Regions from separate parts of the Exiguobacterium sp. H66 genome, predicted to be linked through region 2. Evidence: riboswitches for the same ligand, from Rfam matches in the RefSeq annotation. Region 2 holds a riboswitch; each other region holds the start of a gene.
What was found. A riboswitch is a leader RNA that binds a small molecule or an ion and turns the genes downstream of it on or off. The one in region 2 is predicted to bind thiamine pyrophosphate.
Positions count from the first base shown of each region.

Region 1: another riboswitch for thiamine pyrophosphate. It lies ahead of thiD (bifunctional hydroxymethylpyrimidine kinase/phosphomethylpyrimidine kinase); the one in region 2 lies ahead of KNP88_RS09970 (3-oxoacyl-ACP reductase).
Region 3: another riboswitch for thiamine pyrophosphate. It lies ahead of tenA (thiaminase II); the one in region 2 lies ahead of KNP88_RS09970 (3-oxoacyl-ACP reductase).

Region 1 covers NZ_JACSMQ010000006.1:101,838-112,882, reverse strand. Annotated here, with positions in the region: gene murB (UDP-N-acetylmuramate dehydrogenase) at 1-637, shown strand, start outside; gene KNP88_RS11155 (aminopeptidase) at 723-1,946, opposite strand; gene KNP88_RS11150 (DUF1232 domain-containing protein) at 2,045-2,464, shown strand; gene KNP88_RS11145 (formate/nitrite transporter family protein) at 2,514-3,350, opposite strand; gene KNP88_RS11140 (hypothetical protein) at 3,540-4,142, opposite strand; gene KNP88_RS11135 (YitT family protein) at 4,281-5,150, shown strand; gene KNP88_RS11130 (CHASE3 domain-containing protein) at 5,392-6,000, shown strand; gene KNP88_RS11125 (ArsR/SmtB family transcription factor) at 6,091-6,465, opposite strand; gene KNP88_RS11120 (hypothetical protein) at 6,543-6,980, opposite strand; gene thiE (thiamine phosphate synthase) at 7,001-7,639, opposite strand; gene thiM (hydroxyethylthiazole kinase) at 7,629-8,399, opposite strand; gene thiD (bifunctional hydroxymethylpyrimidine kinase/phosphomethylpyrimidine kinase) at 8,380-9,189, opposite strand; TPP riboswitch at 9,306-9,416, opposite strand; gene KNP88_RS11100 (murein hydrolase activator EnvC family protein) at 9,478-10,752, opposite strand; gene KNP88_RS11095 (murein hydrolase activator EnvC family protein) at 10,957-11,045, opposite strand, start outside.
Region 2 covers NZ_JACSMQ010000005.1:114,728-125,772, forward strand. Annotated here, with positions in the region: gene KNP88_RS09950 (GrpB family protein) at 1-209, opposite strand, end outside; gene KNP88_RS09955 (bifunctional 2',3'-cyclic-nucleotide 2'-phosphodiesterase/3'-nucleotidase) at 295-3,012, opposite strand; gene KNP88_RS09960 (hypothetical protein) at 3,231-4,646, opposite strand; gene KNP88_RS09965 (LLM class flavin-dependent oxidoreductase) at 4,812-6,131, opposite strand; gene KNP88_RS09970 (3-oxoacyl-ACP reductase) at 6,169-6,921, opposite strand; TPP riboswitch at 7,059-7,159, opposite strand; gene adhE (bifunctional acetaldehyde-CoA/alcohol dehydrogenase) at 7,308-9,902, opposite strand; gene KNP88_RS09980 (beta-class carbonic anhydrase) at 10,235-10,786, shown strand; gene KNP88_RS09985 (Na+/H+ antiporter family protein) at 10,929-11,045, shown strand, end outside.
Region 3 covers NZ_JACSMQ010000003.1:282,886-293,930, reverse strand. Annotated here, with positions in the region: gene KNP88_RS07455 (amino acid ABC transporter permease) at 1-587, opposite strand, end outside; gene KNP88_RS07450 (transporter substrate-binding domain-containing protein) at 645-1,418, opposite strand; gene KNP88_RS07445 (BrxA/BrxB family bacilliredoxin) at 2,211-2,636, opposite strand; gene KNP88_RS07440 (class I SAM-dependent methyltransferase) at 2,669-3,853, opposite strand; gene KNP88_RS07435 (sporulation protein) at 3,952-4,725, shown strand; gene tenA (thiaminase II) at 4,883-5,584, opposite strand; TPP riboswitch at 5,659-5,764, opposite strand; gene KNP88_RS07425 (DUF1002 domain-containing protein) at 5,953-6,834, shown strand; gene abc-f (ribosomal protection-like ABC-F family protein) at 7,116-8,978, shown strand; gene KNP88_RS07415 (alanine/glycine:cation symporter family protein) at 9,204-10,673, shown strand; gene KNP88_RS07410 (diacylglycerol/lipid kinase family protein) at 10,802-11,045, shown strand, end outside.

The DNA of each region.
Region 1 (11,045 bases), on a different contig from region 2:
GGTCGAAGAACATGAACTCGTCGCACAAAGCGGCGCGGCCATCATCCAGGCCTCACGCGTCGCTTATGATCATGCTTTGAGTGGTCTCGAGTTTGCCTGTGGAATCCCCGGCACAGTCGGTGGTGCTCTCATCATGAATGCTGGTGCGTATGGAGGGGAAGTCAAAGATTGTCTTCAGAGCGCGACGGTTTTAACACGCCAAGGGGAGCTGTTAAACATCACACGCGACAAACTCGAACTTGGATACCGGACAAGCTGTTTCGCTAAAAAAGAATATATCATTCTCGAAGGACGTTTTTCTTTGACGGAGGGTGATCCTGTTCTCATCAAGGAAGTCATGGACGATTTGACGAATAAGCGTGAAACGAAGCAACCCCTCGAATACCCTTCTTGCGGCAGTGTCTTTAAGCGCCCTGAAGGATATTTCGCCGGAAAGTTAATCCAGGACAGCGGACTTCAAGGGACAAGAATTGGTGGAGCGGAAGTCTCACAAAAACATGCCGGTTTCATCGTCAACATCGAAAATGCAACGGCGACTGATTACATTTCGCTTATTCACCACGTTCAGGAAACGGTGCAGGATAAATTCGGGATTCTCCTCGAGACGGAAGTAAAAATCATCGGTGAAGAACTTTAATACGAATACTTTCCTTAAACACAAAAAAGTAACAGGAACGGATACCCGTTCCTGTTACTTTTTTTAGCCTCCATTCGGCTCATCCTTAAATTGACCAGTTGCCGTTACGCATTAACGCTTCGCGTGTACCGTCTGCTAATTCGCCATCGATTGCCATATCTGCTGAGCCAATCATGAAATCAACATGCGTCATCGAATCATTCGCCCCTTGCTCGGCTAATTCTTCATTCGATAAGCTTGGTCCATTCTCAAGGCACGTCGAGTAGGCACGACCAATCGCGAGGTGACATGAGGCATTCTCGTCAAACAACGTATTGTAGAACAAGATGCCCGAGTCAGAGATTGGTGAATGGTGCGGCACGAGTGCTACTTCTCCGAGATAACGTGCTCCTTCGTCGAGCGAAATCAACTCATCTAATGCCGCTTGACCTTGTTTCGCTTCCGCCTTGACGATTTTTCCCTCTTCAAACCAAAGCGTAAAGCCATCAATCAAGTTTCCGCTGTAGCTGAGTGGCTTCGTGCTTGAAACATGACCGTTGACACCTGTTTTCTTCGGTAACGTAAAGACCTCCTCCGTCGGAAGATTCGCGATGAAATCAACACCATCCGCATTCGGTCCACCACCACCGAGCCAAACGTGACGCTCTGGTAACTCGATCGATAATTCCGTCCCTGGTGCCGAGTAATGAAGTGTTTTATATTTTTTCTCCGTCAAGAAGGTCGCTTTCGTGCGGAGGTTGTGATCATGTTTCTCCCATGCAGCGACTGGATCCGCTTGATCGACTCGTGTTGCCTTTAGAATCGCTTCCCATAGCTCTTCTACAGCGTTTTCCGAGTCTGGGAATACCTTAGCCGCCCAAGCATCTGAAGGTGCAGCAACGACACACCAGCTTACATTGTCGCTCATGACGAATTTACGCCAATTGGCTAGTGCAACTCCTGCTGCTTTATTCGCGCGCGCGATACGACTCGACTCGACTCCGTTTAAAAGATCTGGATCTTCACTGACGACAGATAAGAAGGCTGTCTTTTCATCAGCTAACTGATCGAACCGTGCTTTTAACCACTCTGGAAATGCGTCAAACGAATCTTCCGGTGCATCGAAATAACGGATTTTCGTCATTTCATCATCTGACCATTGCACGTAAACGTTCGATGCGCCTACTTCGTAAGCAACACGTGTAATTTCACGAACAAGTGGTGCATTTTCGATGCCAGCACGAATTTCTAGTTGCTGACCGGATTGCAAATTGATTCCTGTACGTACAGCGAGTGCTGCATACTTTTTGAGTTGTTCTTGAGTCGGCATTATGTAATCCCCTTTCGTCTCTTACTCTTATTTTCACGAAAGAGTTGCAATTTTGCAAGAAATAAGGTGAAACTAGGTGTAGAGAAGGAGTGTTGAACATGGAATTCGTACCAGGAGATTTCAAATCCGCTTACACATATTTCCACCGTCAGGCATTGGCGTTAGTCGGAGATCACAAAGCACAGGAAGATTTATTGATTCGAGGAGAAGTTGGCTTAGCACATTTAACAAAAGATATCGCTTCAGAAGAAGGGTCTGATATCGAACGTGAAGCAGAACTCGTGCTGTATTTCCAACTTAAACAGTTACTTGAGATGTTACGTGCCCTTTATCAAAAACGTTTTTCGATGAAGGAAGAACAAGAACAATTATTATTGACGGCTGTGCTCTATTTTACTTCCCCAGTCGATGCACTACCTGACGAAAATGTACTCGGTCTGTTCGATGATGCTCAAATCGTCGAATCGATTTATGAAGAACTCGCAGCAGATGTCGATCGCTTCCAACATCTCGAATAAAGAAAAAGGTAAGGGAGACGGGAAAACCCGTCGCTACCTTACCTTTTCTTTATGCTTTTTTTTTCGTCGCGATGTTGATTGTCGCAGCTTGTTGTTTTGATTGATCCACTTCTAGCTTTTCTTTATTCAACCACGTGTAAACCATTCCCATGAAGAGTGCTCCACCGATGATGTTACCGAAGAGAGCAGGAATTAAGTTATGGATTGCTCCGGCAAATGAAATCGCCTCTGGGTGAGGTACGACAAGCGCGATTGAGAACAATGCCATATTGGCAATGACATGGTCAAAACCTGATGCGAAGAAGACAGCAACTAAAACCATCATCATCATGATTTGTGCCAATTCATTTTTCATGTTTTTCGGAATGAAAATCGCTAAACAAACCATCCAGTTACAGAAGATTGCTCGCGTAAAGATTTCCCATGTCGAGTGATGGATTTTCGATTCAGAGACAGCAAACAACCAGTTGTTTGCGCCTAACTCTTGAATGATTCCAGTTTGCGAAAAGAGTAACGCGAAGGCAAGTCCTCCGAGACCATTACCAATCAAACAAATCGTCCATACTTTAAACGTATCCATTTTCGTAGTGTATCCACGCATCGTCGCCGTAGTAAAGTACATCGTATTTCCTGTAAACAGTTCTGCACCGCCGTAGACGATTAAGACAAGCGCAACACCAAAAGTTAATCCACCGACGAGCGTCATCGCAGCCGATTCATTTAGATAAAGTCCGTTGATTGCTTTGAGTGTAAATATGATAGCAAAACCGATGAATACCCCAGCAAGCATGGCACGAACTAAATATTCGAGTGGACGCATTTGTAGCATTTTAGTTGATTTAACCGCTTTATTTCTTAGCCCTTCTAATGCTTCTACTTCATTCATTGTAGAAACCTCGCTTTCTTCTTGTTCAACACTTCACAATGTTTGTTCACTTATTATCATACTTCCATCTTATAAGATGTTCAACCCCTGCCTACCCCTTATTTAAGGTTTTTACGAAAGAATGACATGTAAACGATACCATTGTGTCAAGTTTGTGAAAAAAGCTTTTTCTTGCTAGATACAACTACTTTACGGGTATATTTTGAGTTGTGAACGGAAGTATTCCAGAAAGGATTTTCGCCTTGATTCAACTAATACATAGTCGTCAATGACTACACGATTAAAGCGGTTAGTGGACGTCGAAGCTCGCTCAATATCGCGTGGTGTATACCCTTCAAAATCAGTACGCGTGATTTTAATTTGAAGGATTGATACAGGATCCGTATATTGAATTTCAACTGTCATTACATTAGGAATCGCTAAAAAAAGAGCCAGCGTATGGTGCATGACGAGTTGCGGAAATCGACTTTTGATAAAAGAGGGTGTAGACGGATCAATCCATTCATGATTTGTCCCGACCCATTCTTTTCTGGATTTACCCGTCACTTCATAACGTAAGGAAACGGTAGTTCCTTCAATCTGTACTTGTTTAAGTGCGTCTGAAAATGGAAATCGTTCAATAAATCCTGTCATTGCATTTGTATTTGCAACCGATGTTCCGACATATCGGGTGACCAGTGCTCCATCACGCCACTTATTGTCAGGGGATTCCCTCGAGTAATGCAACATAAAAACGGAACCTGTACTTAATCCAATGAGCGCACAGCATAAAAATAAAAGGATTTTTTTCAATTCACTCAATTCCTTTCGACCCGCGTCACCTTTTTACGATATTTTTCAGTTGAGGGGTTGAATTTAATGCTATATAGGCGTACTCTTGCAGGCAGATACTTTACGAAGGAGGAGCATGAGGATTTCTCATCAATCACAATGAAGACTAAACAAACGAGCAAGAAAAAACGAACAGAAAAAATCAGTTTCCTTTTAATCGGTACACTTCTTTACTCCCTTTATATCAGCCTTTTATTATCTCCAAATGACATTGGATCTGGCGGCATCATGGGAATCACACTTATTTTCCAAGAGTTGTTCAATACGCCTATCGGACTGACCCAACTTGTCTTGAATATCCCGCTTTTCTTACTTGGTTTTCGCTTCTTAAGAAAACGATTCATGCTACTTTCAGGAATTATCGTCCTTATTTCTTCATTTTTAATTGATTGGATTCCAACACAAGTGGTTCCTGAGTCATTAAACGATCCTCTCGTCGCCTCCATTTTTGCAGGGTTAGTTTCCGGGCTCGCAATGGCATTAATCTTCTTTGGCGGCGCTTCGACAGGTGGACTCGACATCCTCGGAAAGTTCTTTTATGCCCGCTTCCATAACTGGCCGCTCCCGCGTATTTTTTTAATGCAGGATTTAGTGATCTATATCTTAGTTTGGTTAGTCTTCGACTTAAAACATGTTATGTATGCATTAATTATGAGCTTCGTTCGCGCCAAGGCGTTGCAAACGGTCTATAGTTTTTACTCTGCTTCTAAACAATGTATTATCATTTGTGAAAAAGCAGATGAAATCAACGACGTCATCACAAAAGAACTCGGTCGTGGTGTCACGATTCTCGATGCGCGCGGTGGCTATTCCAACCGGACAAAGAAGATGGTTTATGTCGTCGTACAGAATAATGAAATCGTTCGTCTTCAGGAAATTGTTTCCTCTGTCGAACCTAATGCCTTCGTCACCTTCTCTGAGATTCATACCGTCTTTGGAAATTACAAAGAACATTCCTACTCTTTTTAAATGAACCGCACACGATGAAACGACACCCCCCTGTCATGAGGTGGGTTGTTTTTTGTAAACGAAGGCTGACCCATCATATACGTCTACGTTTGGTATCGCTTCAGGTTTCATCTCAAAATATAAAACGATTGGATTCCCGTAACCAAAAGATGTTCCCCTAAAAAATAGATAACTCTTCACTTTTTGGGAATTAGTGGTTAAGCTAATGACATTACTAGTTAGCTTATGAAGGAATGATTGCATGAATAAACTTTGGCGCTACCGCATCTCTCTCATTCTTTTAGTCAGTTTGTTCGCTTCGATTCCTCTCATCTATGCCTTGACAGGTTATCGTACCATTTCAAAAATGACAGAAGAGATGCACGCCCATGATATCCCGATGATTAAACAAGTCGACCAACTCGTCGAATACAATCGGGATCGGGCAAATGCCGTTCGCGGCCTATTGCTCTATGAAGACGACCGTTACATTGAACAATACTACTTCTGCACGACCAAAATTCATGATTTACGCCGTGTGCTCAATGCTTCGAACGAAACACCCGTACCGATTAAAGATTTGTTAACCCGTAACAATGCATGGGAAAAAGAAATCGAAACCGTTTTCAGCCTTTATGAAACAAACGGTTCACAGGCAGCTACCGCTTTAGCGAAACAATCGACGCAGACCACGCAGACCATTCTTGAAGATCTTGCTCAAGTTAAAGATCAATTGTATACCGAATTAGATCAAGAACTCGAAAACACGGCGCTCGTGACAGCATCCTATAAACGGATGTGCTTTAGTCTATCCATTTTAGCCTTTCTACTCATCAGTGTGACCATCACGCTCTTCCATCGAATCAAGTGATCTGTTGTTTCATACGATTAGCTTCGTGAAAAAGCTAAAAAACGCACCGCAGTTCTTTATCGGACTGCGGTGCGTTTTTTTGTATTTTTCTCAAGAAGAAGCCTTTCCTTCATTCACATGCTCCATTGCCAAATGAACTAACGACGAGACATGATGGTCATCAAGTGAATAATAGACAACTTTTCCTTCTTTACGATATTTGACGAGACCTTGTTTCAATAACGTTCTTAAGTGATGCGAAGCCGTCGCAATCGAACAATCAACTGATGCCGATACGTCACAAACACAAAGTTCTCGCTCGACCGTCAATGCATAAGCGATTCGTAGACGCGTTGCGTCCGATAACACTTTAAACAATTTCCCAATCTCAAGCGTCGGGATTTTTTCAACGGCATGACCAATTTCAGTCGCACGTTTTTTATCGATCGCAATCGTCTCACAGCGTGGTGCCTCCACTGTCTTCACCTCTCCTCCAAACTATTGCACCATCCTAAAACAACAAATGCAAGTAAGATGACTACGATGAGTCGCGAGGTGAAGATTCATTTCCGATGTTTTTTTTGGATTGTACGAAAAACTGCCCATCCCCCTAATCGATTCCCGATATCCCAAACGATTCGATTAGTATCGACAGCCCGTACACCGATGTCGATGATACTTGTATTTCGCAATCGCTCCTTATATCGATTCGATAGGAAGCGTGGTAACGGTACTTGTAACATCACCCGATAAAATAAATCGAGGTGTGTATGGCCCCAGATTTCCGTAGCGATGGATGCCGTTTTAATCAACAGCGGCCGTTTATATCGTTGTCGGTGTTTGTTTTTTAACAAAACCGCCAATTCAAATGCATAACGATTCGGATAGGGAAACAATTTCCAACCTAAATGATACTTTCCACGGTTGTCGATTCGAATGATTTGTGGTTCGATTCGATACCGAATCCAGCCTCCCCGAAAGCGAATGACTTGCCATTTCACGTACATCACCTCTTCAGTGATTATACCCGGTCTGATACTATTTGACGCGCAGTCTGAACCGCCTCTTTGAACTCTCGTGCCGCACGTTCAATATCTGGTGCTGCGAATAAGGCAGAGACGACAGCATATCCTTCAAGCATCTCGAATAAGTCGGGCACCACATGATGTGTGATTCCACCAATCCCGACGAGAGGAAGGGAAACAGCCCGGCGAATCGCTTGGAGTGTTTCGTTTGTCATCTGACTCGCATCGTCTTTTGTCGCCGTTGGATAGAGCGACCCTACGCCAAGATAAGTTGCCCCGTCTTGCTCTGCTTCGATTGCCTGTTCAACGGTCGAGACAGAAACCCCAATCGTGGCTTCCGGTAACAGCTTACGTGCCTCCCGCAAAGGGATGTCCTCTTGCCCGATATGCAGACCTGCACCGACGATTTGTGCGATATCAATCCGGTCATTGATGATGAGTGGGACGCCGTAACGAGACATCATTTTCTTCAAGTCACTCGCTTGTTCGAGAAATTCTTTCCCTTGCGCCTGTTTTTCACGAAGCTGGACCATCGTCGCGCCACCTTTTATTGCTGCTTCGACCGCATCAATCAAGGCAACGTCCGGGTGAAAGCGCCGATCTGTTACCGCATAAACCGTGTAATCATTCTCCACTGGTCAATACCCCTTTCAAACTTTCTTCTGTAGTTAAGCTGATTGCGTTGAACAACCCCATCCGGAAATCACCGAGTCCCGCTGCTTCATCTGCGACTTCACCCGCTTTTCCCATTAAATACGTCCCATAGGTCGCTGCTTCGAATGCATCATACCCTGCTCCAAGTAGGGTCCCGATGAGCGATGCCGTCATACAGCCTGTCCCTGTAATGTGTCCGAGTCGTGGCGTTCCTACGGTTAGTTTTACTTGACGCTTGCCGTCTGTAATGAAATCAACCGGTCCCGTTACGACGAGAGTCGTCCCGAGCCGTCCAGCAAACTCATGGACGACTTGAAAATCTAATGTCTCTCCTGAAGCGACATCGACTCCTTTTGAACGTCCGACTTGACCGATGAGCGTCTTGATTTCAGAGACGTTCCCCTTAATGACCGTAAAATGAATTGCTTCGAGTAACTCTTTCGTGAATTGTGTCCGAAGTGTCGTCGCCCCCATTCCGACTGGATCTAAAATAATCGGTTTCTTCAATCGGTTGGCCGTTTGACCTGCCAACAATTGCGACGCTCGTGAAGCTGCGTTCAATGTCCCGATATTGATAACGACAGCATCTGCATGTCCAACCATTTCCTCGACTTCTAGGATATCTTCCGCCATGACAGGTGAACCCCCGAGCGCAAGGGTCATATTGGCACACTCATTAATCGTGACCGCATTCGTTAAATGATGAATTAATGGTTTTTTATCATGAATGGTTGTAAGCATCCGTTTCCCTCCAAATGTCATAAAAGTGATGTGTCGGTCCGATTCCGTTCCCTAAGGCAAATCCATGCCGGATTGCTTCAGTTACGTACCGTTTAGCATAAATCACGCTATCCTTCAGGGAATCTCCCAGCGCAAGACGTGCCGCAATCGCGGAAGATAATGTACATCCTGTACCATGTGTATGCTGGCGTTTTAATCGTGCCTCCTGAAACAGATGATGCATCCCTTCCGTGTATAAAATATCCGAGGCATCCGTACTTTCGAGATGACCGCCTTTTAACAGGATAGCGATGTCTCGTTTTTGTGCGAATTCCGTCGTCGCCAGCTTCATTTCATCAACTGTCGAAATCGCTTGCCCTAACATGCGTTCCATTTCCGGAATATTCGGGGTCGTCAAGGTTGCAAGCGGCATCAAGTGCTCCATTAATGCTTGTTCAGCATATTTCCTTAACAGGGCATGCCCCCCTTTTGCGACCATCACGGGGTCTAAGACGACTGGTCCCTGATAATGTTTCAAACATTTGGCAATAACTTGAATCGTTTTTTCATTCGAGACCATCCCAATTTTAACGGCATCTACACGAATATCGCTAAAAATCGAGTTCAACTGGGCTTCGACAAGCGTTGGTGATACATCTTCAACTGCTTGTACGCCTAACGTATTTTGCGCTGTGATAGCAGTAATTACACTCATACCGTAAACCCCAAGAGCAGAAAAAGTTTTTAGGTCGGCTTGAATTCCAGCTCCACCACTAGAGTCTGATCCAGCAATCGTCAGTACATGTTTCATCGATAGACCTCACTTTCTATGAGAGCACAAGGAGAAAGCGGAACGAAAAAAAGCGCCGTCCGCTGTAAAAAAGCAGACGACGCCATGAAAAACCAACGAGTGTGGTCACTTATTCATGTCTTCAATCTCAACTTTCCTACGCTGGTATTATCCAGATCAGGTGATAGGGTCGAAAACAGAATGGTTTTCCTCTCAGCCAGATTCCTCCAGCTCCCCTAGTTGCTCATGATTTAAATTTCCCTTTCACTGTAGCATAGCGTCATAAAAAAAACGAGCCGAAGCTCGTTTTTATAAGTATGCTAATGGATTAACTGTATTAGCTGGTCCTGTCGCACTGTATTGGTAACCACCAATATGCAATTCAAAATGAAGATGTGCGCCCGTCGAGTTTCCCGTATTTCCGAGCGTACCGATTTGTTGTCCTTGCGAGACCGTTTGTCCAGCATGAACTGATAATGAATTCATGTGCGCGTAAACTGTTGTATACACTTTCCCATTCAAGAAATGTGAAATCATCACGTGATTTCCGTACGGTCCACCGCTTCCCGCTGTGATGACCGTTCCTGAAGCTGCTGCGACGATTGATGATCCGACTGGCCCTCTAAAGTCGACACCATTATGGAAAGTATACCCATTCGCACCACTCGCTGGTCCGAATCCTTGTGAAACACTTCCTGACGCAGGGCGAACGAACTGCGCCGAACCGCTCGGAACACTAGCGACTGGCGTAGCACTTACGACCTTCTTAGACGTCCCGGCGTTGTTTTTTTCCGCCGCTTTCGCCGCCTTTTCCGCTGCCGCTTTTTCAGCTGCTGCCTTTTCCGCTGCTGCTTTAGCTGCTGCCTTTGCTGCCGCAATCGCACGTTCTTGCGCTTCTAATGTCGCTTGAAGTTCTTTCGCATTCAGAAGTTTTGTCATAAATTTTGTTTTACCTTGACGTAGTTTTTTTAAGGTTGCACTACGCGCTTTCATTTGCTGTTTGAGTTCCTTTTTTTGAACCAAAAGGGCTTCTTTTTCTTTCACTCGCTCTTCCTTTTTATCCACGAGCGTCGCTTTAGCATCCGCTAATTTTTTTTGCGTTTCAAGGTAAGCAGAAATCATCTTGTCATCTTGTTCAGCAATTTTTTTCCCTGCCATCACACGACTAAAGAGATCGCCAAGATCTTTCGAACCAAAAATGACTTCTTCCCATTTAATAGAATTCCCATCATTTTCTTGAAGCACACGAAGGCGGTCTCCTAACAGCTCTTCCTGGCGTTTTAACATTTCTTCATAATGGATAATGTCTGCCTCAAGCTCTTCAATTCGTTCATTCAACTGACGAATCTGTTTATTTTTTTCTGAGACACGAAAAATATTTTCATTGATTGCTGCATCAATCGCATTGATTTGACGTTGCTCTTTTGAAATTTTAGATTCTTGTTTTTTGATTGATTTTTCTAGTTTACGTTGTTCAGCTGCATTATCTGCTTTCTTTTCTTTGATTGTAGCCGCTTGAGTGATTGGGGTGTTCGTCAATAATAACGTCCCTAATAGTACGGTAGAAAATAACTTTTTTAGCATATGTGAGTTCCTCGCTTATGTATGAATTCGATTTTTGAAGTCATGTTTCGTAGTAAAACTATCTGAAATTGATTATAGCACCGTAATAGTTTCAGAAAAATTTCATTTACGTTTCAAATGAAAACGTTATTTTGTAATATAACAACTAATTATTCAAACTGTATAAAAAAAGAACCCCTACAATGTAGAGGTTCTTTTACGATTTTATAACATTGACATAGGATTAACACTATTTGCAGGGCCTGTTCCGCTGTAGATATAACCGCCGACATGAATTTCGAAGTGTAGGTGTG
Region 2 (11,045 bases):
GCCGTGTCGAACGACTCAATCTCACCCAGCGTATCGACGACCGGTAAGATGTCGATGATCGGTTTTGCCGACAGTCCCGCGACCGACGTACTGCCGATATGATTGATGCCGCGCAACCGTTGCCCGAAAATCGCCCGCAGTTGTGCCGCTTCCGTTTCGAACATTTCTGCCCATACCTCTTGATACGGTGTAACGATGACTTGTCTCATACCAATCCTCTCCTCTGTTATTTAGTATGCCAGTTCTTTAAGCAAAACAAAACGACCTCAAGCGTGCGAGGTCGTTTTCGTTCGGTTATTTTTTCGTGATGAAGTAACGGGATTGATCGAGACGATCCGATGCCGTATAGACATTCATCTTGTACGAACCTGTCGCAAGACCCGTCCGCATTTTCAAGACGTAGTTGCCGTGGTTGTCGGCGACGTCTTGAGCAATCAATCGATAGCCGCTGCTTGTTTTTTCGAACAGACGGACGATTTGACGTTTTTCGACTTTGCCCGTCAACGTCTTTTTACCTGTCCATTTTTTGACCGGGTAGGTGTTTTTAATCGTGAATGATGCTTTTTTCGTGACTTTGTGCGAGATATCCGTCGATTTGACCGTGTATGTCCCTGTCGTCAAACCGTTTTTGACTGGAATCTTAAAGCCGCTCGCTGTCGTTTTTGCTTTGGCAATTTTTGTCGACCCTTTGTACAGCGTGACATCAAGTCCTGCTGTCGCTTTACCCGTCAAGACCGTCGAACCGTAGACGGCTGATTTTTTATCGATTGCCGGTGTCGCGACGAAGCCTGTTCCGACCGTGACGGTTGCTGATTTCTTCATGAATCCGAGTTCCGAGACGACCGTCAGTTTGTCACGGAGCTTGACCGGACGAACCGTTACCGCATACTTTCCTGTTTCGTCAGCAGTCGCCGTTCCGAGAACCGTCGTTCCGAGTTTGACCGTAATCTTCGCTCCGGCAACAGCTGTTCCTGTGACGACTTTCGCTCCCGGTTTGACGGTTGCGACGTTAACATTGAAGTTTTTCATCGGCACGTTCATTTCGAACTTCAGGAACGTTCCTGTTTCACCGGCACGTGTCACGCCTGTATTCGTGATCCCTTCGTAACGTTTCGTATATGTTGCTGCCGCTTCCGCTGAATCGAAGTTGACCGTCATTGGTTTACTGGCAACAAGCGACCAGTTCGCATCGGCCTTATAGTCGACCGGCTGTTTGGCTTGGATGAAGTCTGAGATGACGTTCCGTGTTTCGTACGCTGACTTGTAGACGATGTTTTTTCCACCACCAAGACCCGGGAACGACGCACTGCCTGCACGGTAGTTGTTTGTCGCGACGAGGAATTCCTGCTCCTCCGTGATTTCCTTGCCTTCGTACTTGATGTTTTGGACACGACTCGCATCCGCGTTGACGACGACGCCATTGTAGTCATACTTCGCCGGTTTCGTAATGTCGATTTCATACGTCAATCCGTCGAGGATATCGAAGTTGTAGCTGCGGAAATCCTTGTTCAATAAATCGGTTTGTTCACCTGATACTTCATTAAACTGACCGGCAGACATCTCGAGCCAGTTCTTGACGTCTTTGCCCGTCACCTTGACGACTTCAAGCGTGTTCGGATAGACATATAGATCGGCGACGTTCTTCAGTGCGATCGGGCCTTTTTTAATCAACGTGTAATCTGCCGCATTGACTTGATTGCGTCCGCCCGTTTTGAATGGTGCACCGGCAGATAAGAGTGGCAAGTCTTTATATTTCGCGAGTTCCGCATTGTCTTTTAACTGTTTTTCGACGTACCATTTTTGAGCGTTCGTGACGAACTGGACGGAATCGTCATCCTGGACGAGTGCAAAGAAACTTTGGATATCGTCGTTGATCGTTCCGACTTCCTGACGGATATAGTCGAGTGTTCCTTGATGCGACTTCTCGATCAGTTTGACCGCACCGGCATCAGCGACCGTCTCTTTCGTGACGTCAGCGAGCTTCGCAGATGACGTATCGATCGTCCACTTGCCGTCGACTTGTTTTAATTGCAGATCGATGACACCGACATTTTTCCCTTGCGTGTTCGCCATGACGACCGGTTTTCCGTTAATCAGCCCTTTTTCGGCATCGACGTTCGGTAACTTATTGAATGCCGAGTCAGCTGCCGGGAATTTTCCGTGCTGGTGACCGGTCATCAAGACATCGATGTCGGCCAGCTTCGATAACGCATACCCGACGTTCTCATCGCCGTCTTTTTGGTCGATCGTATCCCCGATTCCGGAGTGGGCCAACGCAACGACGACGTCTGCACCAGCGTCTTTTAGTTTTTTCGCCGTCGCTTTAGCGACCGGGATGATGGCTTCCGCCGTCACTTTACCGGTTAAGTTCCCCGCGTCCCACGCCATGATTTGTGGTGTGACGACACCGAAGACGCCGACTTTGATTGTTTTCGGTTGATTGTTTTGATCCATCACTTGCCGTTCAATGATTTGATAGTCTTTTCCGTCTTCATTGTATTCCGCGACGATTGGTTGTTTCGTCACGGCGTCGAGGACGTTTGAGTTGACGAACTTGATTGAACCGCTTGAAGCACTCATCGCTGACTTCAGGAAGTCGAGTCCGAAGTTGAACTCATGGTTACCGAGCGTGACGGCGTCGTAACCGAGGTATTCCATTAATTCATACATCGGGTGTTTGCCTTTGTTGCCTTGATCGTACTGATTTTTGACATAATCCCCGAACGGCGTGCCTTGGAGTGTGTCCCCGTTATCGAACAGGAAGCTGTTCGTTTCGCCGACGACGTTTTGTTGCTGTTTGATGACCGTCGCTGCTTTGACGAGACCGATTGACTCATCTTGCGCGTCTTTGAAGTAATCATAATTCATCGAGTTCGTATGTAAATCCGTTGTTTCTAGAAAACGTAGTTTGACGACACTGTCATCTGCTGCGAGTGTTTTGACTTGGATGACGGGTGCTAACATCGGTGCGATCAACGTGGTAGCGATAATAATTTTTGTAGCCTGTTTCATCTGGTTTCCCCCTAAGAAATAAATGACTGCTCAATTAATTTAACACGCTTTGATTGTAGCTTATAGCTTCTTTGAATAGGTCGGACATCCGTCTTATTTAACCTTCTTAACTAATTCCACAAACTGGCTTTACATTAACCTTGAACCTTTACAAATTTACTTGTAAAAAAGAAAACCGCTCCCCGAATTTACGGGAAACGGTTTTCACCTTTCATCTATCATCTATCACCATGATGCTGTCGCTTTAACGCGTACCCGATGAATCCACCAATCAAAGCGAGGACCGTCGCATAAAGAATCGTCGTCACTGTCGCCGTCTCTTGACTGAACCGGACGAGAGCCTCGTCCTGCCATAAGAGTGCAAACGATGTTCCCGTCAGCGAACAGATGAACCAGCTAATCAAACCGGTCGCCACAGCGAAAACGACGGGATCGTATAATTTGTTAAAGGCCCGGATGCTGACAAGGAGATAGACGGCGAACGGGACAACCAGGAACAGCCAAAACGGGAACGGCTTGTCCTGTTCAACTTGATCAGCGGCCGCCGTTTGCCCGGCCGACCGGGCGTCCATCGCAAGGACGACATTTCGCGCTGTCCCGTAATCGACTGCGTCAAGCGTCAAACGTGTATTCGATAAATCGGGACGTTCGCCACCGATGACGGTCAACAATTGATTCGTGACGCGCTCGGCGTCGATTCGGTTGACGACGTCCTCCATCGATTGTTTCAACCGCGTCACGTCGGTTTCCCCGTTCAAAAACGTCACCGGGACATTTAATCTTGCACCAAGGACATTTGCCTTGTAGGTCACTTGACTGCCGTGCATCAAATCATACCAGCCGTCACTGCCTGCGTTTAAACTCGAAACAGTCAACCAGGTCCGGGTCGAGGCGTCCCCCTCATATTTCGCTTCATCCGTCACCGTAAAGAACAGTTGTGCACTACTTGCGACCATCAGGATAATGATCGCAGCACGGGCGGCGGCTGACATACCGGACAGTTGTCGTGGATAAAACGCGAGATAAAATAGACCTGTCAAAAAGAGTAAAATGAAGATTCCGTTCCAGACGGTCGCTTGATCAATTGTCAGCACATCAATCCCGAGTGCTATGTTGAACGTAAATGCAAACAAGACGAAACTCGCCGCTAAAAAGCTGACTGTTCGAATCGTCCAGGTCACACGCGTTGCGCCGATCCGTAAAACTAAGAATAAGATTAGGAATAGACCGATTCCGAAAATCGATAAAAAGGGACTGCCGTATTCGGCGCGGAAGGATAGCGGTTCCAAGACTTGATTGAGATCGATTCCGAAAATCGACAAGATGTTCCCCGTATCATTTGCGCCAATCAGTTGATTCGTCAATCCCTCTTTGACGGCTTCCGGCAACGTGACAGCCATTCCGCTGATGAAAAACAGGAGGAACACGAGGGTCAATTCGAGTGTCGTCCACGAGACGTCCGCGTCCTGCATCAGTTCCACGAACGCCTGGTAATCGGCAGATTTCTCGATTTGTTGGACGAGAACGGTCATGACACCGAACAGGACGAGAAAACCAATACAAGCGAGTCCTATACCAAACAAGATATTGCGTAACATATGCGAGCGTTCCTTTCGCTGTTGCCTCCGCTCCATAAAAGCGCCTCCCCTTGACTAGATTGTTTGTATAGTTATTCCTGTTCCGGGTGATTTGAAAACGAATCTTCTGCAGTAAATATAAAAAGTAGCCCGTTCATGACGAACGGGCTACTTCCCTGACTCCGACTCTGATTGGCAAGAACGCTTAGTTTACGATTTTTTTCACGTCCGACTCCCCACCTGATCTAAACCAAAATGTTCCCGAAGCGTAGTCCCTTGATAGGCTTCTCTAAACAATCCTCTTTTTTGCAGTTCAGGAACGATCAGGTCTACAAAATCCTCTAAGCTTGACGGGAGTGACGGCGGCATCAGATTAAATCCGTCTGCGATACCCATTTCAAACCACAGCTCCATCTGATCGACGATTTCTTCCGGTGTACCTATCAGTGTCAGGTGTCCCCCACCAGCTGCCAGATAACCTAACAGTTCTCTTAGTGTAGGCTTTGTATCATCGATGATTTCAAGAATCGTTTTATAGCGTCCGACCGGTCCTGAAAACGCATCGACAGGCGGTAAGGACGGCACCGCTTTGTCAAGATCCCAATCAGAACAGTCCTGTTGCAAAAAGAAACTCAGTTGCTTCAAGGCATTCGCGACCGGTAATTTTTCATCCAGTTCGGCTTTCTTCGCCAGCGCCTCTTCCCGTGTTCGACCGACGTATGTAACCAATCCTGGAAAGATTTTAATCTGCCGCTCCGGTGACTCACTTTCTTTGATTTGTTTCTGTAGACTTTCCCGGAATGCTTTCGCTTGCTTTACATTCCACGACACCGAATAGACGGCATCCGCGTGCTTCGATGTAAGTGCAATCCCTTGGGCAGATGCACCCGCCTGCATTGCCACCGGCTTCCCTTGAGGACTACGCGGTGTAGACGAAGGACCTTTTACGTTGAAGTATGTCCCGCTATGATGGATCGGTTGAATCTTTTCAGGATCAATCAACCGGTTGTCCGTCCGGCTCGAAAGGAAATCAGCTCGATCCCAGGATAAAAATAATTTTTCCATTACAGACGCAAATTCATCCGCCTTTTGATACCGTTCGTCCCTTGCAGGGAGCGCATCCATACTATGATTTAACGCTTCCCAGTCCGTCATCGACGTAACCAGGTTCCAGCCGACACGCCCGTTCGTCACGTGATCAAGGCTTAACAGTTGTCTCGCCGCTGTATACGGATTTGAAAACGTACTCGATATCGTTGAAACTAACCCGATATGACGGGTTACTTGAGAAATAGCGGTTAAATTGATTACAGGATCGAGCCAAAAGGCCGGTAGTTCAGTTGCATTTGCAGCAGGAAAAGATTGATTGTCAGCAAAAAATACAGCATCCAGGCAACCCGCTTCCGCTAGTTGAGCCAATCGCTGATAATAACCGCTTTCCCCGATTTCTTCAATCGCAGAATCCGGCATTAACCATGCCGCTTGATGATGGCCACAGCCGTACAATAAAACACCGATGTTTAACTGCTTTGTTTTCGTCATCTTTAGGTCCCTGACTCCTTTCTCCTGAGCGCTGACATCAGTTCATCGTCAATCCGCCATCTACGGTTAGATTTTGACCGGTAATGCCAGAGGCGGCTTCTGACGCTAAAAAGGCGACCAATTGCGCCACCTCTTCCGGCGTCGTCACTCTTTTTAACGGAGTTGATTGGGCAATCAATTCGAATACTTCAGCAGTCGTCACAGCGCTGGCATCCGTCACTTTCAACAAGCCGCCGGAGACGACATTCACGTTTATGCCGTACTGTCCTAGCTCTGATGCAAGATTACGCGTAAAGCCGATCAACCCTGCTTTTGCCGTCGTATATTCGTGATAAGGAACTACCGGGTTTTGATACAGATTCGTGCCGATGCTGATGATGGTGCCGCTATTTCGTTCAATGAACTGCGGCAGGACACTTTGCACGACGTGGAACGCTGCTTTCAACGTGCCATCCAACTGTTTTTGATAATCTTCCCATTCCAAATCGATGAATGATTTTTGAGCGCGTGGATCGAACTTAAAATCGACTAAGGCATTATTGATTACGACATCGATTTGTCCGTAATGAGCTGTCGCTAACTGCATCAATGTCTCGACGTCTTGTCGCTTCGTGACATCCGCATACAGGGCAATGGCATGTTCTGCACCGAGCTCATTTACGAGGTCCTCTGCCGCATCCTTGCTCTTATAATAATTAATCACAACTTTAAACCCGTTGTTCACCAATACTCTTGCAATCGTCGCGCCAAGTCCCCGACTGCTTCCCGTCACTAACACTGTTCTGTTCACTGTCTTCCACTCCTTCATCGTCTTTTGCAACTTAAATAGCGAAGTCGTAAACAAAAAAAGCGCAACTCTCCAAAAGGAAAGTTGCGCACGTCTAAATAATCACATAACAAAAAACCGACAGACTGGTCTTCGCTTGTTTATTAGAGTCTACACTTCCCTACGCTAGTACGAACTAGTTCAGGTTCAAAGGGTTTGAGTATCTACTCATCTCAGTTTAGTAACACCCCTAGTGATTCTATTCAAGTTACCTTCACTTTAGCGGTCTTAGAAATATCTGTCAATAATGACAGGACAGTTTTGTCGGTGTCTCTTTCGATTACGAACGAAAGCCTTGCCTCCGTCGACCGGAAGCAAGGCTCTTTTGATTGCCATGATTTATTTCTCTGTTATACGCCTTCGTAGGCAAGTTCCATGATGTTCCGAAGTTCCGTCACGAGCGGCATTTTCGGATTCGCTGTCGTACATTGATCCTCGAATGCATCGACTGCCATCTTATCGAGTTTTGCTTCAAAGTCGGCTTTTTTGATGCCTTGGGCTTTGAACGACATTTTGATGTTCAACTGTTGTCCGAGTTCTGTGATCGCTTGGATTAGTGATTCGACACCTTGTTCCGTCGTCGCTGCCGGTAGTCCGAGATAACGTGCGATTTCTGCGTACCGTTCATCAGCGATGAATGATTCATATTTCGGGAACGAAGCAAGTTTCGTCGGTTTCGCTGCATTGTAACGGATGACGTGTGGCATCAGAATTGCATTCGTCCGACCGTGTGGCGTGTGGAACTCCCCACCGATTTTGTGTGCGATCGAATGGTTAATCCCGAGGAAGGCATTGGCAAACGCCATTCCGGCCATCGTTGACGCATTGTGAACTTTTTCGCGTGCTTCGGCATCGTCACCATTCGCATAAGCGCGTGGCAAGTAGTCGAAGATCATCTTGATCGCTTTTAGCGCCAGTCCATCCGTATAGTCGTTCGCGAGGACGGAGACGAAGGCTTCTGTCGCATGTGTCAGGACGTCCATTCCGGTGTCCGCCGTGATTGATGCCGGGACCGTCATGACGAATTCCGGATCGATGATCGCGACATCTGGTGTTAACGCATAGTCAGCAATCGGATACTTGACGTTTTTCTCTTTATCCGTGATGACGGTAAACGGTGTGACTTCAGATCCTGTTCCGGACGTCGTCGGAATGGCGACGAACTTCGCTTTGTTACCGAGCGCCGGGAATTTATAGGCCCGTTTCCGGATATCGAGGAACTTTTGACGTAAGTTCGAGAACGTTTCGTTCGGTTGCTCGTAGAAGAGCCACATGCCTTTCGCTGCATCCATCGCTGATCCGCCACCGAGGGCGATGATCAAGTCCGGTTTGAAGTCGCGCATCGCTTGCGCTCCTGTCTGAACCGTTGCAACCGATGGATCCGGTTCGACTTGGTCGAAGATCCGGTAGCTGACGCCTGCCGGTAAGTTGCGGATGACTTTATCCGCGTAGCCGAACTCGACCATCGCTTGATCGGTGACGATCAACGCACGTGAGACATCTTGAATCGATTTCAAGTATTGGACTGAATTTTTTTCAAAGAAAATCTTTTCCGGTACTTTGAACCACTGCATGTTCACGCGTCGTCTCGCCACCTTCTTGACATTGAGTAGATGTTTCGCCGTTACGTTTTCAGAGACGGAGTTTTTCCCGTAAGAGCCGCAACCGAGTGTCAGTGATGGTGTCAATTCGTTATACAGATCACCAATCCCACCGTGTGCTGACGGGCTGTTGACGAGAATCCGGCAGGCTTTCATCCGCATTCCGAATGCCGTCATCAAGTCGTCATTCGTCGTGTGGATGACTGCCGTATGACCGAGGCCACCGATTTCAAGCATCCGTTCGGCGACATGGAACGCATCTTCCGTTGACTGGACGCTATACGCACCAAGGACAGGGCTTAGTTTTTCGTGTGAGAGGGGTTCTTCTGAGCCGACTTTTTCAAGTTCCGCGACGAGCATGACGGTGTTGCTCGGGACATCGATGCCGGCTTTTGCTGCGATCCAGGTTGCTGGTTTCCCGACGATGTCGGCATTGACGGCACATGTATCGGTTTTGATGACGAGCGCTTCGAGACGTTTTTTCTCATCTACTGTACAGAAGTAGCAACCGAGTGCTTCCATCTCCGCCCGAACTTCCGCGTAGATTTCCTGATCGATGATGACCGCTTGCTCCGATGCACAAATCATGCCGTTATCAAACGTTTTTGAGAGGACAAGGTCACTGACGGCACGTTTGATTTTCGCTGTTTTTTCGATGTAACATGGGACGTTCCCTGGTCCGACACCGAGTGCCGGCTTACCTGTTGAATAGGCTGATTTGACCATGCCGGCTCCGCCGGTCGCAAGGACCATCGCGATATCCGTATGGTTCATCAAGACTTTTGTTGCTTCGAGTGACGGTTGTTCGACCCACTGGATGCAGTCACGCGGTGCGCCTGCTTTGACAGCCGCGTCACGTAATGTTTTCGCTGCTTCGAGTGAGCAGTTTTGCGCTGACGGGTGGAAGGCGAAGATGATCGGGTTTCGTGTTTTAATCGCGATCAACGCTTTGAACATCGTCGTTGATGTCGGATTCGTCACAGGTGTGACGCCACAGACGACACCGACCGGTTCTGCGATATATGTTAGTCCGTTTTGAACATCTTCTTCTAAGATGCCGACCGTTTTTTCTTCACGGAGACTGTTATAGATATATTCCGTCGCAAACATATTTTTAATCATTTTATCTTCAAAGACACCACGTCCTGTTTCTTCTACGGCGAGTCGTGCCAGTTCAACGTGACGTTCGAGACCGGCAAGCGCCATGTCACGGACGATCGTATCGATTTTCTCTTGATCAAATGTTAATAATTCTTGTAATGCGGTTTGACCTTTTGCGACGATTTTATTGATTGTTTGTTCGACAGGTGATACGTCTTGTTTGATTTTTTCTTTGACAGCCATGTTTGGTTTCCTCCCTATTTTGGAACGAATCTGAGTCTGCATTTCCCTACTAGATGTTAGGAATGCCAAGCTGATATTCAATAGTTTGTGCTTTCCTTCACAAATCAATCATACCGCCTTTTTGATGATTTGTGCATGACCATCCTGTGAACTATTTCACATCATTGAAAACGTTCTCATTCTCAAAAGGTGTTGTCGGACAAGGCATCTTTTTTGAATCCCTTGCCTGTGACTTTTCTCACAGCACCTATTTTCTTTGCTTGTCTGACGGACAAAACATCGTGTAATCTATTAAAAGATACATATTTATTTGTTTTGAAGGAGGAAGTTTCATGACAATCGTCAATCAAATGCTTGCGTTCAACGAACAATTCGTCGAAGAAAAACAATACGAACAATTCATCTCGGATAAATTCCCTGATAAAAAGGTCGTGATCTTAACGTGTATGGATGCCCGCTTGACGGAACTCCTCCCGCACGCGCTCGGTCTAAAAAACGGCGATGCGAAGATCATTAAAAATGCAGGGGCCGTTCTGTCACACCCATTCGGTTCCGTCATGCGCTCGATCCTCGTCGCCTTGTACGCACTCGGGGCGGAAGAAGTCATCGTCATCGGTCACCACGACTGCGGCATGAGTACGATCGATCCGGCAAACATGATTGCCGAGATGGAAGGACGCGGCATCAATCCGCAAGTCCTAAAGACACTCGAAGCATCCGGCGTCGACTTGAAACAATGGTTACGCGGGTTTACGTCAGTCGAAGAAAACGTCGGCCATTCCGTCGGTCTGATTAAAAACCATCCGTTGTTACCACCGGGCACGAACGTCCATGGACTCGTCATCGACCCCGGGACAGGGAAACTCGACCGCGTCGATTGCTAAACCTGTCTTTATATAGTAGAAAGGAGGTACGACCGACACCGGTCGTGCCTTTTCATGTTTTTTTCTTGACAGCAAAAAGAACGGTCTGTATGATACTTTAGTATAGTACAGTGATACCAAAAGAAAGTGTGGTTTTAAAGTTATGTTCAATGCTGTTGTTTTAGCTGTCATCCTGTTATTCGTCTTAGCCATCTTCCGTGTCCACATCGTCCTCGCGATGGTCATCAGCGCTCTCGTCGGTGGATTGCTCGGTGGTCTT
Region 3 (11,045 bases), on a different contig from region 2:
ACGAGTCCCGCAAATAACAAGGGTTCGAAGTACAATGCTTTTTCTCCACCGACGACTTGCGCCCGGCGCATGATATCGAGAACACCGACTGTCGAGACGAGGGCCGATTCTTTTGTTAACGTGATCAGTTCATTCATGATGGCTGGTAAAATGTTTTTGAACGCTTGCGGTAAGATGATTGACCGCAATTGTTTCATGTAAGGGATACCGAGTGCATCTGCCGCTTCCCATTGTCCACGATCGACTGCTTGAATTCCTGCCCGGATGATTTCCGAGATGTAAGCACCCGAGTTCAATGAAAAGGCGATGACTGCGGATTGATAGCCTGTCGTGACGTAACCCGTCAGTTGCGGTAAACCGAAGTGAATGATTGCCAGTTGCAAAATCAAGGGTGTTCCACGAAAGACTGCCGTATAGGCATGGCCAATGAACCGAATGAATTTGCTTTTCGTAATTTTAAGTGCTGCCACGATGATTCCGATGAACATCCCTGCGATGGCAGCGACGATCACGACTTGGAACAGAACCGGAATCCCTTGCAGAATATATGGGATTGAATCTTGAATCTTTGTAAAGTCTATCATAATCAAACTCCTAACGTCGCACAAAAGGGATGGGGTTACCCCCACCCCTATGCGCTTCTCTTATTTTGCTTCTTTTTGGAACCATTCTTCTGCAAGTTTGTCGATTTCACCTGAATCGATCATCTTTTTCAATTCTTTGTTGAACTCGTCACGCATCTTGTCACCCTTTTTGAAAGCGGCGGCTGAACCCGTCGGTCCATCTTCTTTAATTTCGTACGTTTTTAACGATGCATCTTGATCCATGTATTTGACCGCTACAGCATCTTCAATGATGAGCGCATCAATCCGGCCGGTATTGAGTTCTTGAATGATTTCCGGAATTTTATTCAACGATACGGCTTCACTGTCTTTATAACGATCTTTTGCAAGTCCTTCTTGAATCGATCCAAGTTGAACGCCGATTTTTTTACCTTTTAGTTCATCTTCCGAACTAATCGCTTCATCTTTTGTCATGACGAGGTTCTTTGATTCGAAATAAACATCTGTGAAATCAGCGTTTTTCTTCCGCTCGTCTGTCGGCGTCATTCCTGCCATGACAAAATCAATCCGACCTGAACTGAGTGCTCCGAGTAAGCTACCGAACTCCATATCTTCAATTTTTAGGTCATAACCGAGATTTTTTGTGACTTCCTTTGCGATTGCGACATCAAATCCAACGATGTCGTCCCCTTTCGCCGTATCGATGTATTCAAACGGGAAGTAATCTGCTGACGTTCCCATCGTCAATACTTTACTGTCATCACTTGAACCGCCTGATGAATCATCTGATGCACCACATGCTGCCATCGTAAGTGCGAGAATGCCTGCCATTGCCGTTGCTACTAATTTTTTCATAAATAAATTCCCCTTCCAACGCTCAATTGTCAGAACTTTAACAATAGTATGACTTATGTTTTTTTCTAATTCAATACTAAATAGCTCTGATCCGATTTATTACTTTTAGGATATACGAATATTTATTCATTGTAAAGTATAATTATCTCGTAATAATGCATAAATTGATTCTTTTTATACAAAACATGAGTAAATAACCACTTTTGAATCCGCTTACATTTTTTATTGCTATCCTCGGATTTTAATCAAGGGTACTTTCTAATTTGAAAAAGGGGATGCTATTGATTCGATTCGTCCTTCTTTTTTCATTGCTCTTTCAATAAGTCGGCCTCTGCTTCAGGTGGACTGCTAAAAAAACATCCCTTTCGCGCACACTCACTTTCACGACATACTAAAAACCGTGTTTCAATTAAGAAACACGGCTCCAGACTGTAGTCAAAGTGTTATTGGGCGATAAAAGCGTTTTTTTCGTTGCTTTCCTCGGGCGAGGCGCAAGCCGTTGCTCCTTAGTCCTCACGGACAACGAGCAGGGTCTTGCCTGCCTCTGAAAGTGCGTTAAAAACGCACTTTTCCCGTAGGAGTCAACGAAATGCGACGCTTTTTAGGTAATATCGTATGGAAAAGCCAGACATGCAAACGGTTTAGAGCGCAAGCCGTCTTGAATCGCTTTAGAACCGCGACAGGAAAGCGCGAACTGATTGCACTTAGATATAGCATATTCACTCTTCATAAGCGTTTGTATACACACGTGAGCCGTGTTTCAATTAAGAAACACGGCTCACGTTGATTCATTTATGCGTAAATTTCAATCAATGACTCTAATTTTTCAACAACTTCTTCTGCAGTAAACGATTCGATGTCGAAACGTTCAACCATCGAAAGAATGTTGCCATCTTGCATCAAAGCGAATGATGGTGATGAAGGTGGATACCCTTCAAAGTACTCGCGTGCCCGGTCCGTTGCTTCACGGTCTTGTCCCGCAAACACCGTTACGAAATGATCCGGCTTCACGCCTTCCATTCGATTGACGTAAGCAGCTGCCGGGCGAGCAATCCCACCTGCACATCCACATACTGAGTTGACAAGGACAAGTGTCAATCCTTCACGCTTCATCGCGTCATCGACGCTTTCAGCTGTCTTTAATTCTTCAAAACCAGCAGCTGCCGCTTCTTTACGTGCTGTCTGGACGACGTCTTCAAAATACATTTGGAAATCCATCGGTCTAATTCCTCCCTTATTCGTTCTCTTCCTTATTGTACGAGTTTAGATGAAATCTGTCCAAGTCTGCCGCTTAATTCTTGCGCCAAATATGGTTTCGCATGTAGTAGATCACGGAAGGCGACGTAACGGTCAATTTTTTCTTCCGACGGCTGACGGTCATTTTTATACGCACGAATCAAGACATTTTTTGGTGTATGCTCTAAATCAATGAACTCAAGCAATTGTGTCTCGTAACCGACGAGCGTCAAGATTTCGGCGCGGATTGAATCTGTCGCGAGCGAAGCGAACTTTTCCTTAATCAACCCGTGCTGCAACATGACGTCGAGTGGTGAACAGTCGAGTTGACGATTGAGTTCTTTTTGACAACACGGAACACTTAAGATGACAGACGCATTCCAATCAACGGCGCGGGCCAGGGCGACATCCGTCGCAACGTCACAGGCATGAAGCGTCACCATCAAGTCAACCTCTGTATCCTCATTGTAGTCATGGACGTCCCCGACACGGAACTCGAGATTCGTATAGTCGAGATCGCGCGCAATCGCTGTACATTCTTCGATGACTTCTTTTTTGAGATCAAGCCCGGTCACTTTCAAGTCAAAACCTTTGACGACACTCAAGTAATGATACAGTGCAAACGTCAAATACGATTTTCCGCATCCAAAATCAAGAATCCGTAACGTCCGATTCGTCGGTAATGCGGAAATACTATCTTCGACGAACTCGAGGAACCGATTGATTTGTTTGAATTTATCATACTTTTGCCGTTTGACTTGCCCGTCTTCCGTCATGACACCAAGCCGGACTAAAAACGGTACGGCGACACCATCTTCAAGAAGATGACTTTTTTTTCGGTTATGCGACAGTTCTGCTTGGAGTGGCGACTGTTTTGTTGTCTTTAATGATACTTTCATTTTCTTTGATAACTGGAACTGGACTTCTTCCGTCTCGAAGCGGAACAAAAATTGACGGAATTCTTCCATTAATGCGTCGAGTCGTCCTAAAAATTCGTCGACTCCCAAATTTTCATGTTTAATTATCCGCTCATATTGAAACTCTAATTGGATTGCATACGTATCTTTCAATAGAATCGGTTTTAGTTTGATTCTTCGAAGATCATTCGACTTTTGGCGCGGACCACTGATCGTTGCATGCACGAGAGCAGAAGCCTCGAGCTTTTGAGTGAGTAATTCTTTTACTTGGTGTAATTCCACTGTAGTCCCGTCCTTTTCTGATTGTTCTTTCGAAACTGTAGCAAATTCCACCCTATTCGACAAGTAAGGTAGCTTCATCATTAAAGGAGGAACGAACGATGTTCAAAAAACTTTTATCACAAATCGGAATCGGTGCCGCCACAGTCGATACACGACTCGACAGCGAGCGCTGTGAGCCAGGCGGACAGATTCACGGAACCGTCCATATTAAAGGCGGCAATGTCGACCAAGAAATCGATCGGATTTATTTAGCGTTTAATACACAATATAAAGAAGAAGTCAGGGACAGCACGACATTTACGACGTTCACACTCGATCGTTTTTCGCTTAACGAAGCCGCCTTTACGATTGAAGCAGGTGTCGAACGCGAAATTCCGTTTACGCTTCAAGTACCATTCAATACGCCGCTCTCGATCAGTCAATCGAAGTCATGGATTGAAACGGGTCTCGATATCGCCCAAGCAGTCGATCCGTCAGACCGGGACGCCATCATCGTCCAAGCCAATGACCTCCAATCTGTTATCTTAGAAGCGATGGAAGAACTTGGCTTCCGACTCAAGAAAGCGGACACGGAAAAACTTCCCGGGCGTTACCGGAAGGATTTACCGATCGCCCAGGAACTCGAGTATTCGGCACGCAATACGTACTTCGCCCATAAACTGGACGAAGTCGAACTCATCATGCTCCAAGACCGGTCCGGCATCGACATCGTCTTGCAAATCGACCGTCGTGCCCACGACTTAGGCTCGCTCTTCAGTGAGATGGCGGGTGCGGATGAGACAATGACGAAGCTATCCTTATCGAACCACGATTTGATGGACCGAAACGCCGTCAAACAACAATTAAACGATTTGATTGAGCGGTACAGCTGATTTCCTTACCAGAATCTTCATCATGCCTGTAATCCACCCACAAAAAAACCTGAGCGATTACCATGACTTTCTTTACGAAAGCTGAAAATTGCTCAGGTTTTGTGCGGTCTGCGGTCTGCCGTCTGATCGCGCTGATCGGCAGCGGCTAAAGCTGTGCTTACCGTTTCGTTACTTTTGCTTGACGCGTAACTCCTGTAAAAACACGATCAAACGTTTCTTCCGTCCAGCCCATTTCCCAGAAGAGTAATTCGTAATAACAGCTTTTGACAAAATGTTGTTTCATCCGTTCTCGTTCTGCTTCAGTCGCTTGCGCCGCCAATGCATCGAGACGGTCGACTTGTTCAAAGACGACCCGTTCGAACCATTCTGAACTGTATGTTGCAATCCACTGCTGATAGATCGGTGACGCAGGTGATTTCGTCAACAGTTGTTGTCCGACCTCATAATAGAGCCAGTAACAGGGTAATATCGCTGCAATCGTCTCACCAAGCGTCCCCTCACTCGCATGATGCATATGCGAGACATAGGCATAAGCAGTCGGTGCCGGTTCGAACGTTGCTAAATCTGCTTCCGTGATAGCAAGCGGTTCGAAAAAAGACTGGTGGAGCGACAGCTCAGCCGCATATGTCGACGTCGCATGTTCCGCAAGCTCTGCAATCGTCGCGAAATCTGTAGCTTTTGAGGCCGCGCGGGCTTGAATTTTTGCGAAATGTTTTAAGTAATACGCATCTTGCATGACATAATGCCGAAATTTTTCGAGCGGTAACGTCCCGTCACCAATGCCAGTGACGAATGGATGGGAAAAGCTGCTGTCCCAATACGTTTTTGCGGCTTGCCGAATTTCTTGACTGAATTTCATCCTAATTCCCCCTTTTGTTGAATCAAAAAACGCCACACCCTACGAACAGGGCATGACGTGAAGAGACAACAAAAGAGATGTTCACGCCACTTCCCTCCGTAAGTCCAAACTTAATCAGGTTCAAAGGGTCCGAACGTCTTCGTCGTCTCAGTCGGCCTACCGACTCCCCTAGTGGTCATTATTTAATTCTTGTTTAATTATACCACTTTTTCAGTCAAATCGTCCGTATTTCAGGAAAAACTTAGTATACTGTATGGGGCAGGAGACGCGTGTTCCGTTCCGCCTCAAGACCGATTCCGTTCAGGAACACGTCACTTACAATAGGATTAGTACCTGATACTATCTACTATACTCGGAGGATTCCTACTATGAATAAAGCAACAAAAATCATGACAACAACGCTGTTAGCGTCAAGCTTACTTCTCCCGACTGCTGCTTCAGCAGAACAAGTCGTCGATAAAACGATCATCACGCTCGGTGAATCGCTCGGTGCAAAAGACAAGGCCTGGGTGCTCGCCCGATTGAATGCGCCGGAAGGCATCACGCCCGTCATCGCCACGGCAGCTGATGAGGAAAAATATTTAGGGAAGAACGTTCCCCAATCGCAACTCGGCGGTAACATGTACTCTTCCGCAAAAATTGAACTCGCTGAAAAAGGCGACGGTCTCTCGGTCGCAACCGAAAACATCACTTGGGTCACAAAGGACATGTATTTGAATGCTCTCGTCACAGCGGGTGTGACGGACGCCGATATCACGATTACTTCTCCTTATAAAGTCACCGGTACGTCTGCTTTGACGGGAATCATGAAAGCATATGATCAAACGTCGGCAGAAACCGGTATTAAATTGACGGATGAACGAAAAGATTTAGCCCAACAAGAACTAGCCGTTACGTCCGATGTCGGAAAAACGGTCGGGACGGACAAAGTCGCCGAACTGATGAATGAAATCAAGGCCGAAATCGCAAAACAAAAACCGGAAACCAAAGTCGATATCGAGAATGTCATCATCCAAGTCATTCAAAATAACAACATCCAATTGTCAGACGCCCAAATGGACCGATTGACGTCATTGTTCAGCCAAATGGAGAAAGCAGACTTGAACTGGGGACAAATTGAGACCGGATTAAAAAGTGCCGGTCAAGATATTCAAGCATTCGCGACCTCGGAAGAAACGAAAGGATTTTTCGCAAAATTGTTTGACGGTCTAAGTAATTTCTTTAAATCGATTTCCGGACTGTTCAAGTAACTGAAAACGGTATCATGTCCAGCTTAACATATGGTAAACTGGCTTTATCGAAACGAAAAGGTGGTGTAGAAGATGGGTTTTGCTGCGTGTAAGCATTGGTTGATGGAACAACTTTATCTGTTGCGCGCGATTTTTCATGGAATGGCGTTCTAAGGGATCAGTCTGCCCTTTTTCTAGAACATCCATCTGAAAAATAAAGCAAAGCGCACATTCTACGGTAAACGGAGAGCGCTATTTGCGTTCTCCGTTTTTTTGATGCGCATGAAAGGAAGTTATTGATCATGATATGCGACATCCAACATCTGACAAAACAATTCGGAGGAGCATCCGTCTTAACCGACGTCTCGCTCTACCTTAAACAAGCTGACCGTATCGGATTGATTGGTCGAAACGGAACCGGAAAAACAACGTTACTGCGCTTAATCGCTCAACTCGATGCACCGGACAGCGGAACCATTTATCTAAAAAAAGGACTTTCCATCGGTTATTTGGCTCAAATCCCACAGTTCGCAGAAGAATTGACCGGCCTCGATGTTCTCTGGACCGCATTTGCCCAGGTCGTCGCCTTACGGACGACGATGCATCAGCTTGAACAACAAATGGCAAATGCCGACCACCTCGACGATGTGCTGAACGATTATACGCGCGTGACCGAACAATTCGAACGACAGGACGGGTACCTACTCGATTCAAAAATCCAACGTATGATTAATGGCCTCCACCTCGATGCCTTGCTGACACGTCCCTTTTCTCAATTGAGTGGTGGCGAACAAACGAAAATCTGCCTTGGCCGGATGCTTTTGACGGAACCGGACTTGTTGATCCTCGACGAGCCAACGAATCACCTCGACCTCGCAGCCATCGAATGGCTCGAACAATTTTTAAACAGTTATCCGGGCGCAGTCCTGATTGTCTCGCATGACCGCGTGTTTCTTGACGCAAGTGTCAATTGGATTGCGGAACTAGAAGATGGTGAATTGACGATCTACCCCGGAAATTATTCGGCGTATACGGTCGCGAAAGAACGCCTGCTCCTCGAACAGTTCCACGCCTACACGGAACAACAAAAGAAAATCAAACAAATGAAGGATGCGATTCGGCGGTTACGCCAGTGGGCAAATGAAGCCTCTCCTCCGAGCGAAAAACTGTTCCGAAAAGCAAAAGCGATGGAACGGGCACTCGAACGAATTGAGCGACTCAAACGACCACTTCTTGAAAAAACGGCGCCTGATATCCAATTTTCGTCGCACGGGCAACTCAGTCAAGTCGTTTACCGCTTGACGGATGTTGAGCTTTCAGTTGCCGACCGCAAGTTGTTTACGTCGCTTGACTTCGAAGCCGCGGCGCGTGACCGGATTGGGATCGTCGGTGCGAACGGGAGTGGGAAAACGACGTTATTACGTGTCTTACTCGGACAACTCGAACCGACGAACGGACATGTTACGCGTGGTCCGTCAAATCGCGTCGGATTTTTATCGCAACACGTTGACATGCCGGGTGAAGAGCGACTGATCGATTACTTCCGCTCACGCATTTCGACAGATGAAGGAACAGCCCGGTCCCTGTTAGCCCGTTTCCTATTTTTCGGTCCCCGTGTCTTCTTACCGATTAGTGCGTTAAGCGGCGGAGAAAAAATGCGTTTGATGCTCGCGATTCTTGTCCATTCGCCGCTTAATGTCCTGATTCTGGACGAACCGACGAATCACCTCGACATTGAATCCCGCGAGGCGCTTGAAGAAGCACTCGAGCACTTTGACGGAACGCTGATTGCCGTATCGCATGACCGTTACTTCTTGAATCGACTTTTTTCGAAAACGTACTGGTTAGATGACACGACGGAAATGTTTTCTGGTCCTTACCACTATGCTACCGAAAAACGACAGGCTCGGACAAACATCGAATCAGTGGAACCCGCGCCTATCGAGCGAGCCACCAAGACGCCAGTAACTGAGGCACGTCCACCTTTAAGTACAGACGAACTCGAACAACAGATTCAACAGCTAGAGGATGAAGTGGCTTTACTCGATGCGTCACTAGCGACGACAGAAGATTACGAAGTCCTTGCGCCATTATTCTCAGCGCGTGAACAGCTCGTCAGTCAAATTGATGTCTTCTATGAAAAATTGTTGGCCGTCGATCACTAATCAAAAGGCGCATCATTTCACCACCGCTCGCTTCATTAAGTGCGGTGGCTTTTTATGTTAAAAATGCTTTGATGACGATCTGTTTTTCTGAATCCAAAAAAATATATTTTAAACATTTTAAAAGAAAGTTTCGAAAAAAAGCTTGCAAGTTGTCTGAAAATTCGTATAATTCAACTTATAGCTATTATCACTTTTCAGCAAAAACACTTTGGGAGGAACTATCACATGGATGCATTTCAACAAGCTGTACAATCAGGCGTCGACTTCGCTAACAACATCTTATGGTCTTATATCTTAATCGCCGCTTTAATCGGAGTCGGGATCTACTTCACCATCAAAACGAAGTTCATCCAATTCCGTTACTTGAAAGAGATGTTCCGTGTCACACTCGATAAAAATGAAAAGACAACAGATGATGAAGGTCAGAGTATTACATCCCTTCAATCATTCTTCATCGGTGCCGCGACTCGAATCGGTACAGGGAACTTGGCCGGTGTTACGATCGCCGTCACACTTGGTGGACCTGGAGCGGTATTCTGGATGTGGATGGTCGCCCTCCTCGGTGGCGCAACTGCCCTTATTGAAAGTACGCTTGCTCAAGTCTATAAAGTACGTGATACAGGCAATAACGCTTACCGCGGTGGTCCTGCGTACTACATCGCAAAAGGATTGAACAACCGCGTCCTCGGAATCATTTTTGCAATCTTAATCGCCGTCACATTTGGTCTTATCTTTAACTCGGTTCAATCGAACACGATTGCCGCTGCTTTTGATAACGCCTTTGGAATCGACAAAATGATCGTCGGTGGTATCTTAGTCGTTCTTACAGGCCTCGTCATCTTCGGTGGTGTACACCGGGTTGCGAAAGTTTCAGCAATCGTCGTGCCAATCATGGCGTCACTCTACTTGATCGCTGCAATCTTCGTTGTCATCACGAACATCACTGAACTTCCAGGGGTTTTCGCAATGATCTTCAAGAGTGCATTCGGGATCGACCAAGCTGTTGGTGGATCTGTCGGTGCTGCGATCTCGCTCGGTGTTAAACGTGGTCTCTTCTCGAATGAAGCCGGTATGGGTTCTGCGCCGAACGCTGCTGCTGCTGCTGAAGTTTCTCACCCAGCAAAACAAGGATTCTTACAAACACTTGGTGTTTTCCTCGACACATTGATCGTCTGTACAGCAACAGCAACAATCATCTTACTCAGTGACAGCTACGCTGCCGGTAATGGTGAAGGTATCGCCATGTTACAAAATGCGCTTTCTGAGCAACTCGGTGCCGTCGCACCAGCCTTTATCGCAATCAGTGTCTTCTTGTTCGCTTTCAGTTCAATTGTCGGTAGCTACTACTACGGTGAAACGAACATTGAATTCATCAAGAAAAGTAAATCAACTGTCTTTGGCTTCCGAATTGCTACGATGGCATTTGTCTTCATCGGATCGCTCCTTAGCCTCGGAATGGTTTGGAGTTTCGCCGACCTCTTCATGGCCGGAATGACATTAATCAACTTAACAGCCATCTCGCTCTTAGGTGGAGTCGCAATCAAAGTCATCAATGACTACCAGAACCAACGTAAGCAAGGTCTTGATCCTGTCTTCTCTGCTAAAGCATTAGGTATCGAAAATACCGAATGTTGGGACGATGAAGAAGAAGCGCGTCCAGCTGCTGGTGAAGCTCCACCTGTCGCACGACGTTAAGCATTCCTTTTCTACTAAAAACCTTGGAGGCGCGTGTAATCGCCTCCAAGGTTTTTTTGCTGCGCTAGGATTATCTTGGTCGTCAGTTGGGAAAATAGGAACAGAGAGTCACTAAGGAGGAATTGAATGTGTCGAAGGCCATGTTAATTATTAACCCGTCATCCGGGAAAGAATTAGGTAAAAAATACGCAGAATTTGCAGAAGGAACACTCGCCCAGCGCTTTGCGACGGTCGATGTCCGGTTCACAGAAAAAGAACTCGACGCAACGGAATTTGCACGGACCGCGTCGCACGAGCATTATGATGCCGTCGTCGCAATGGGCGGTGACGGAACGGTCAATGAAGTCATCACGGGAATCGCAGAACAAGACC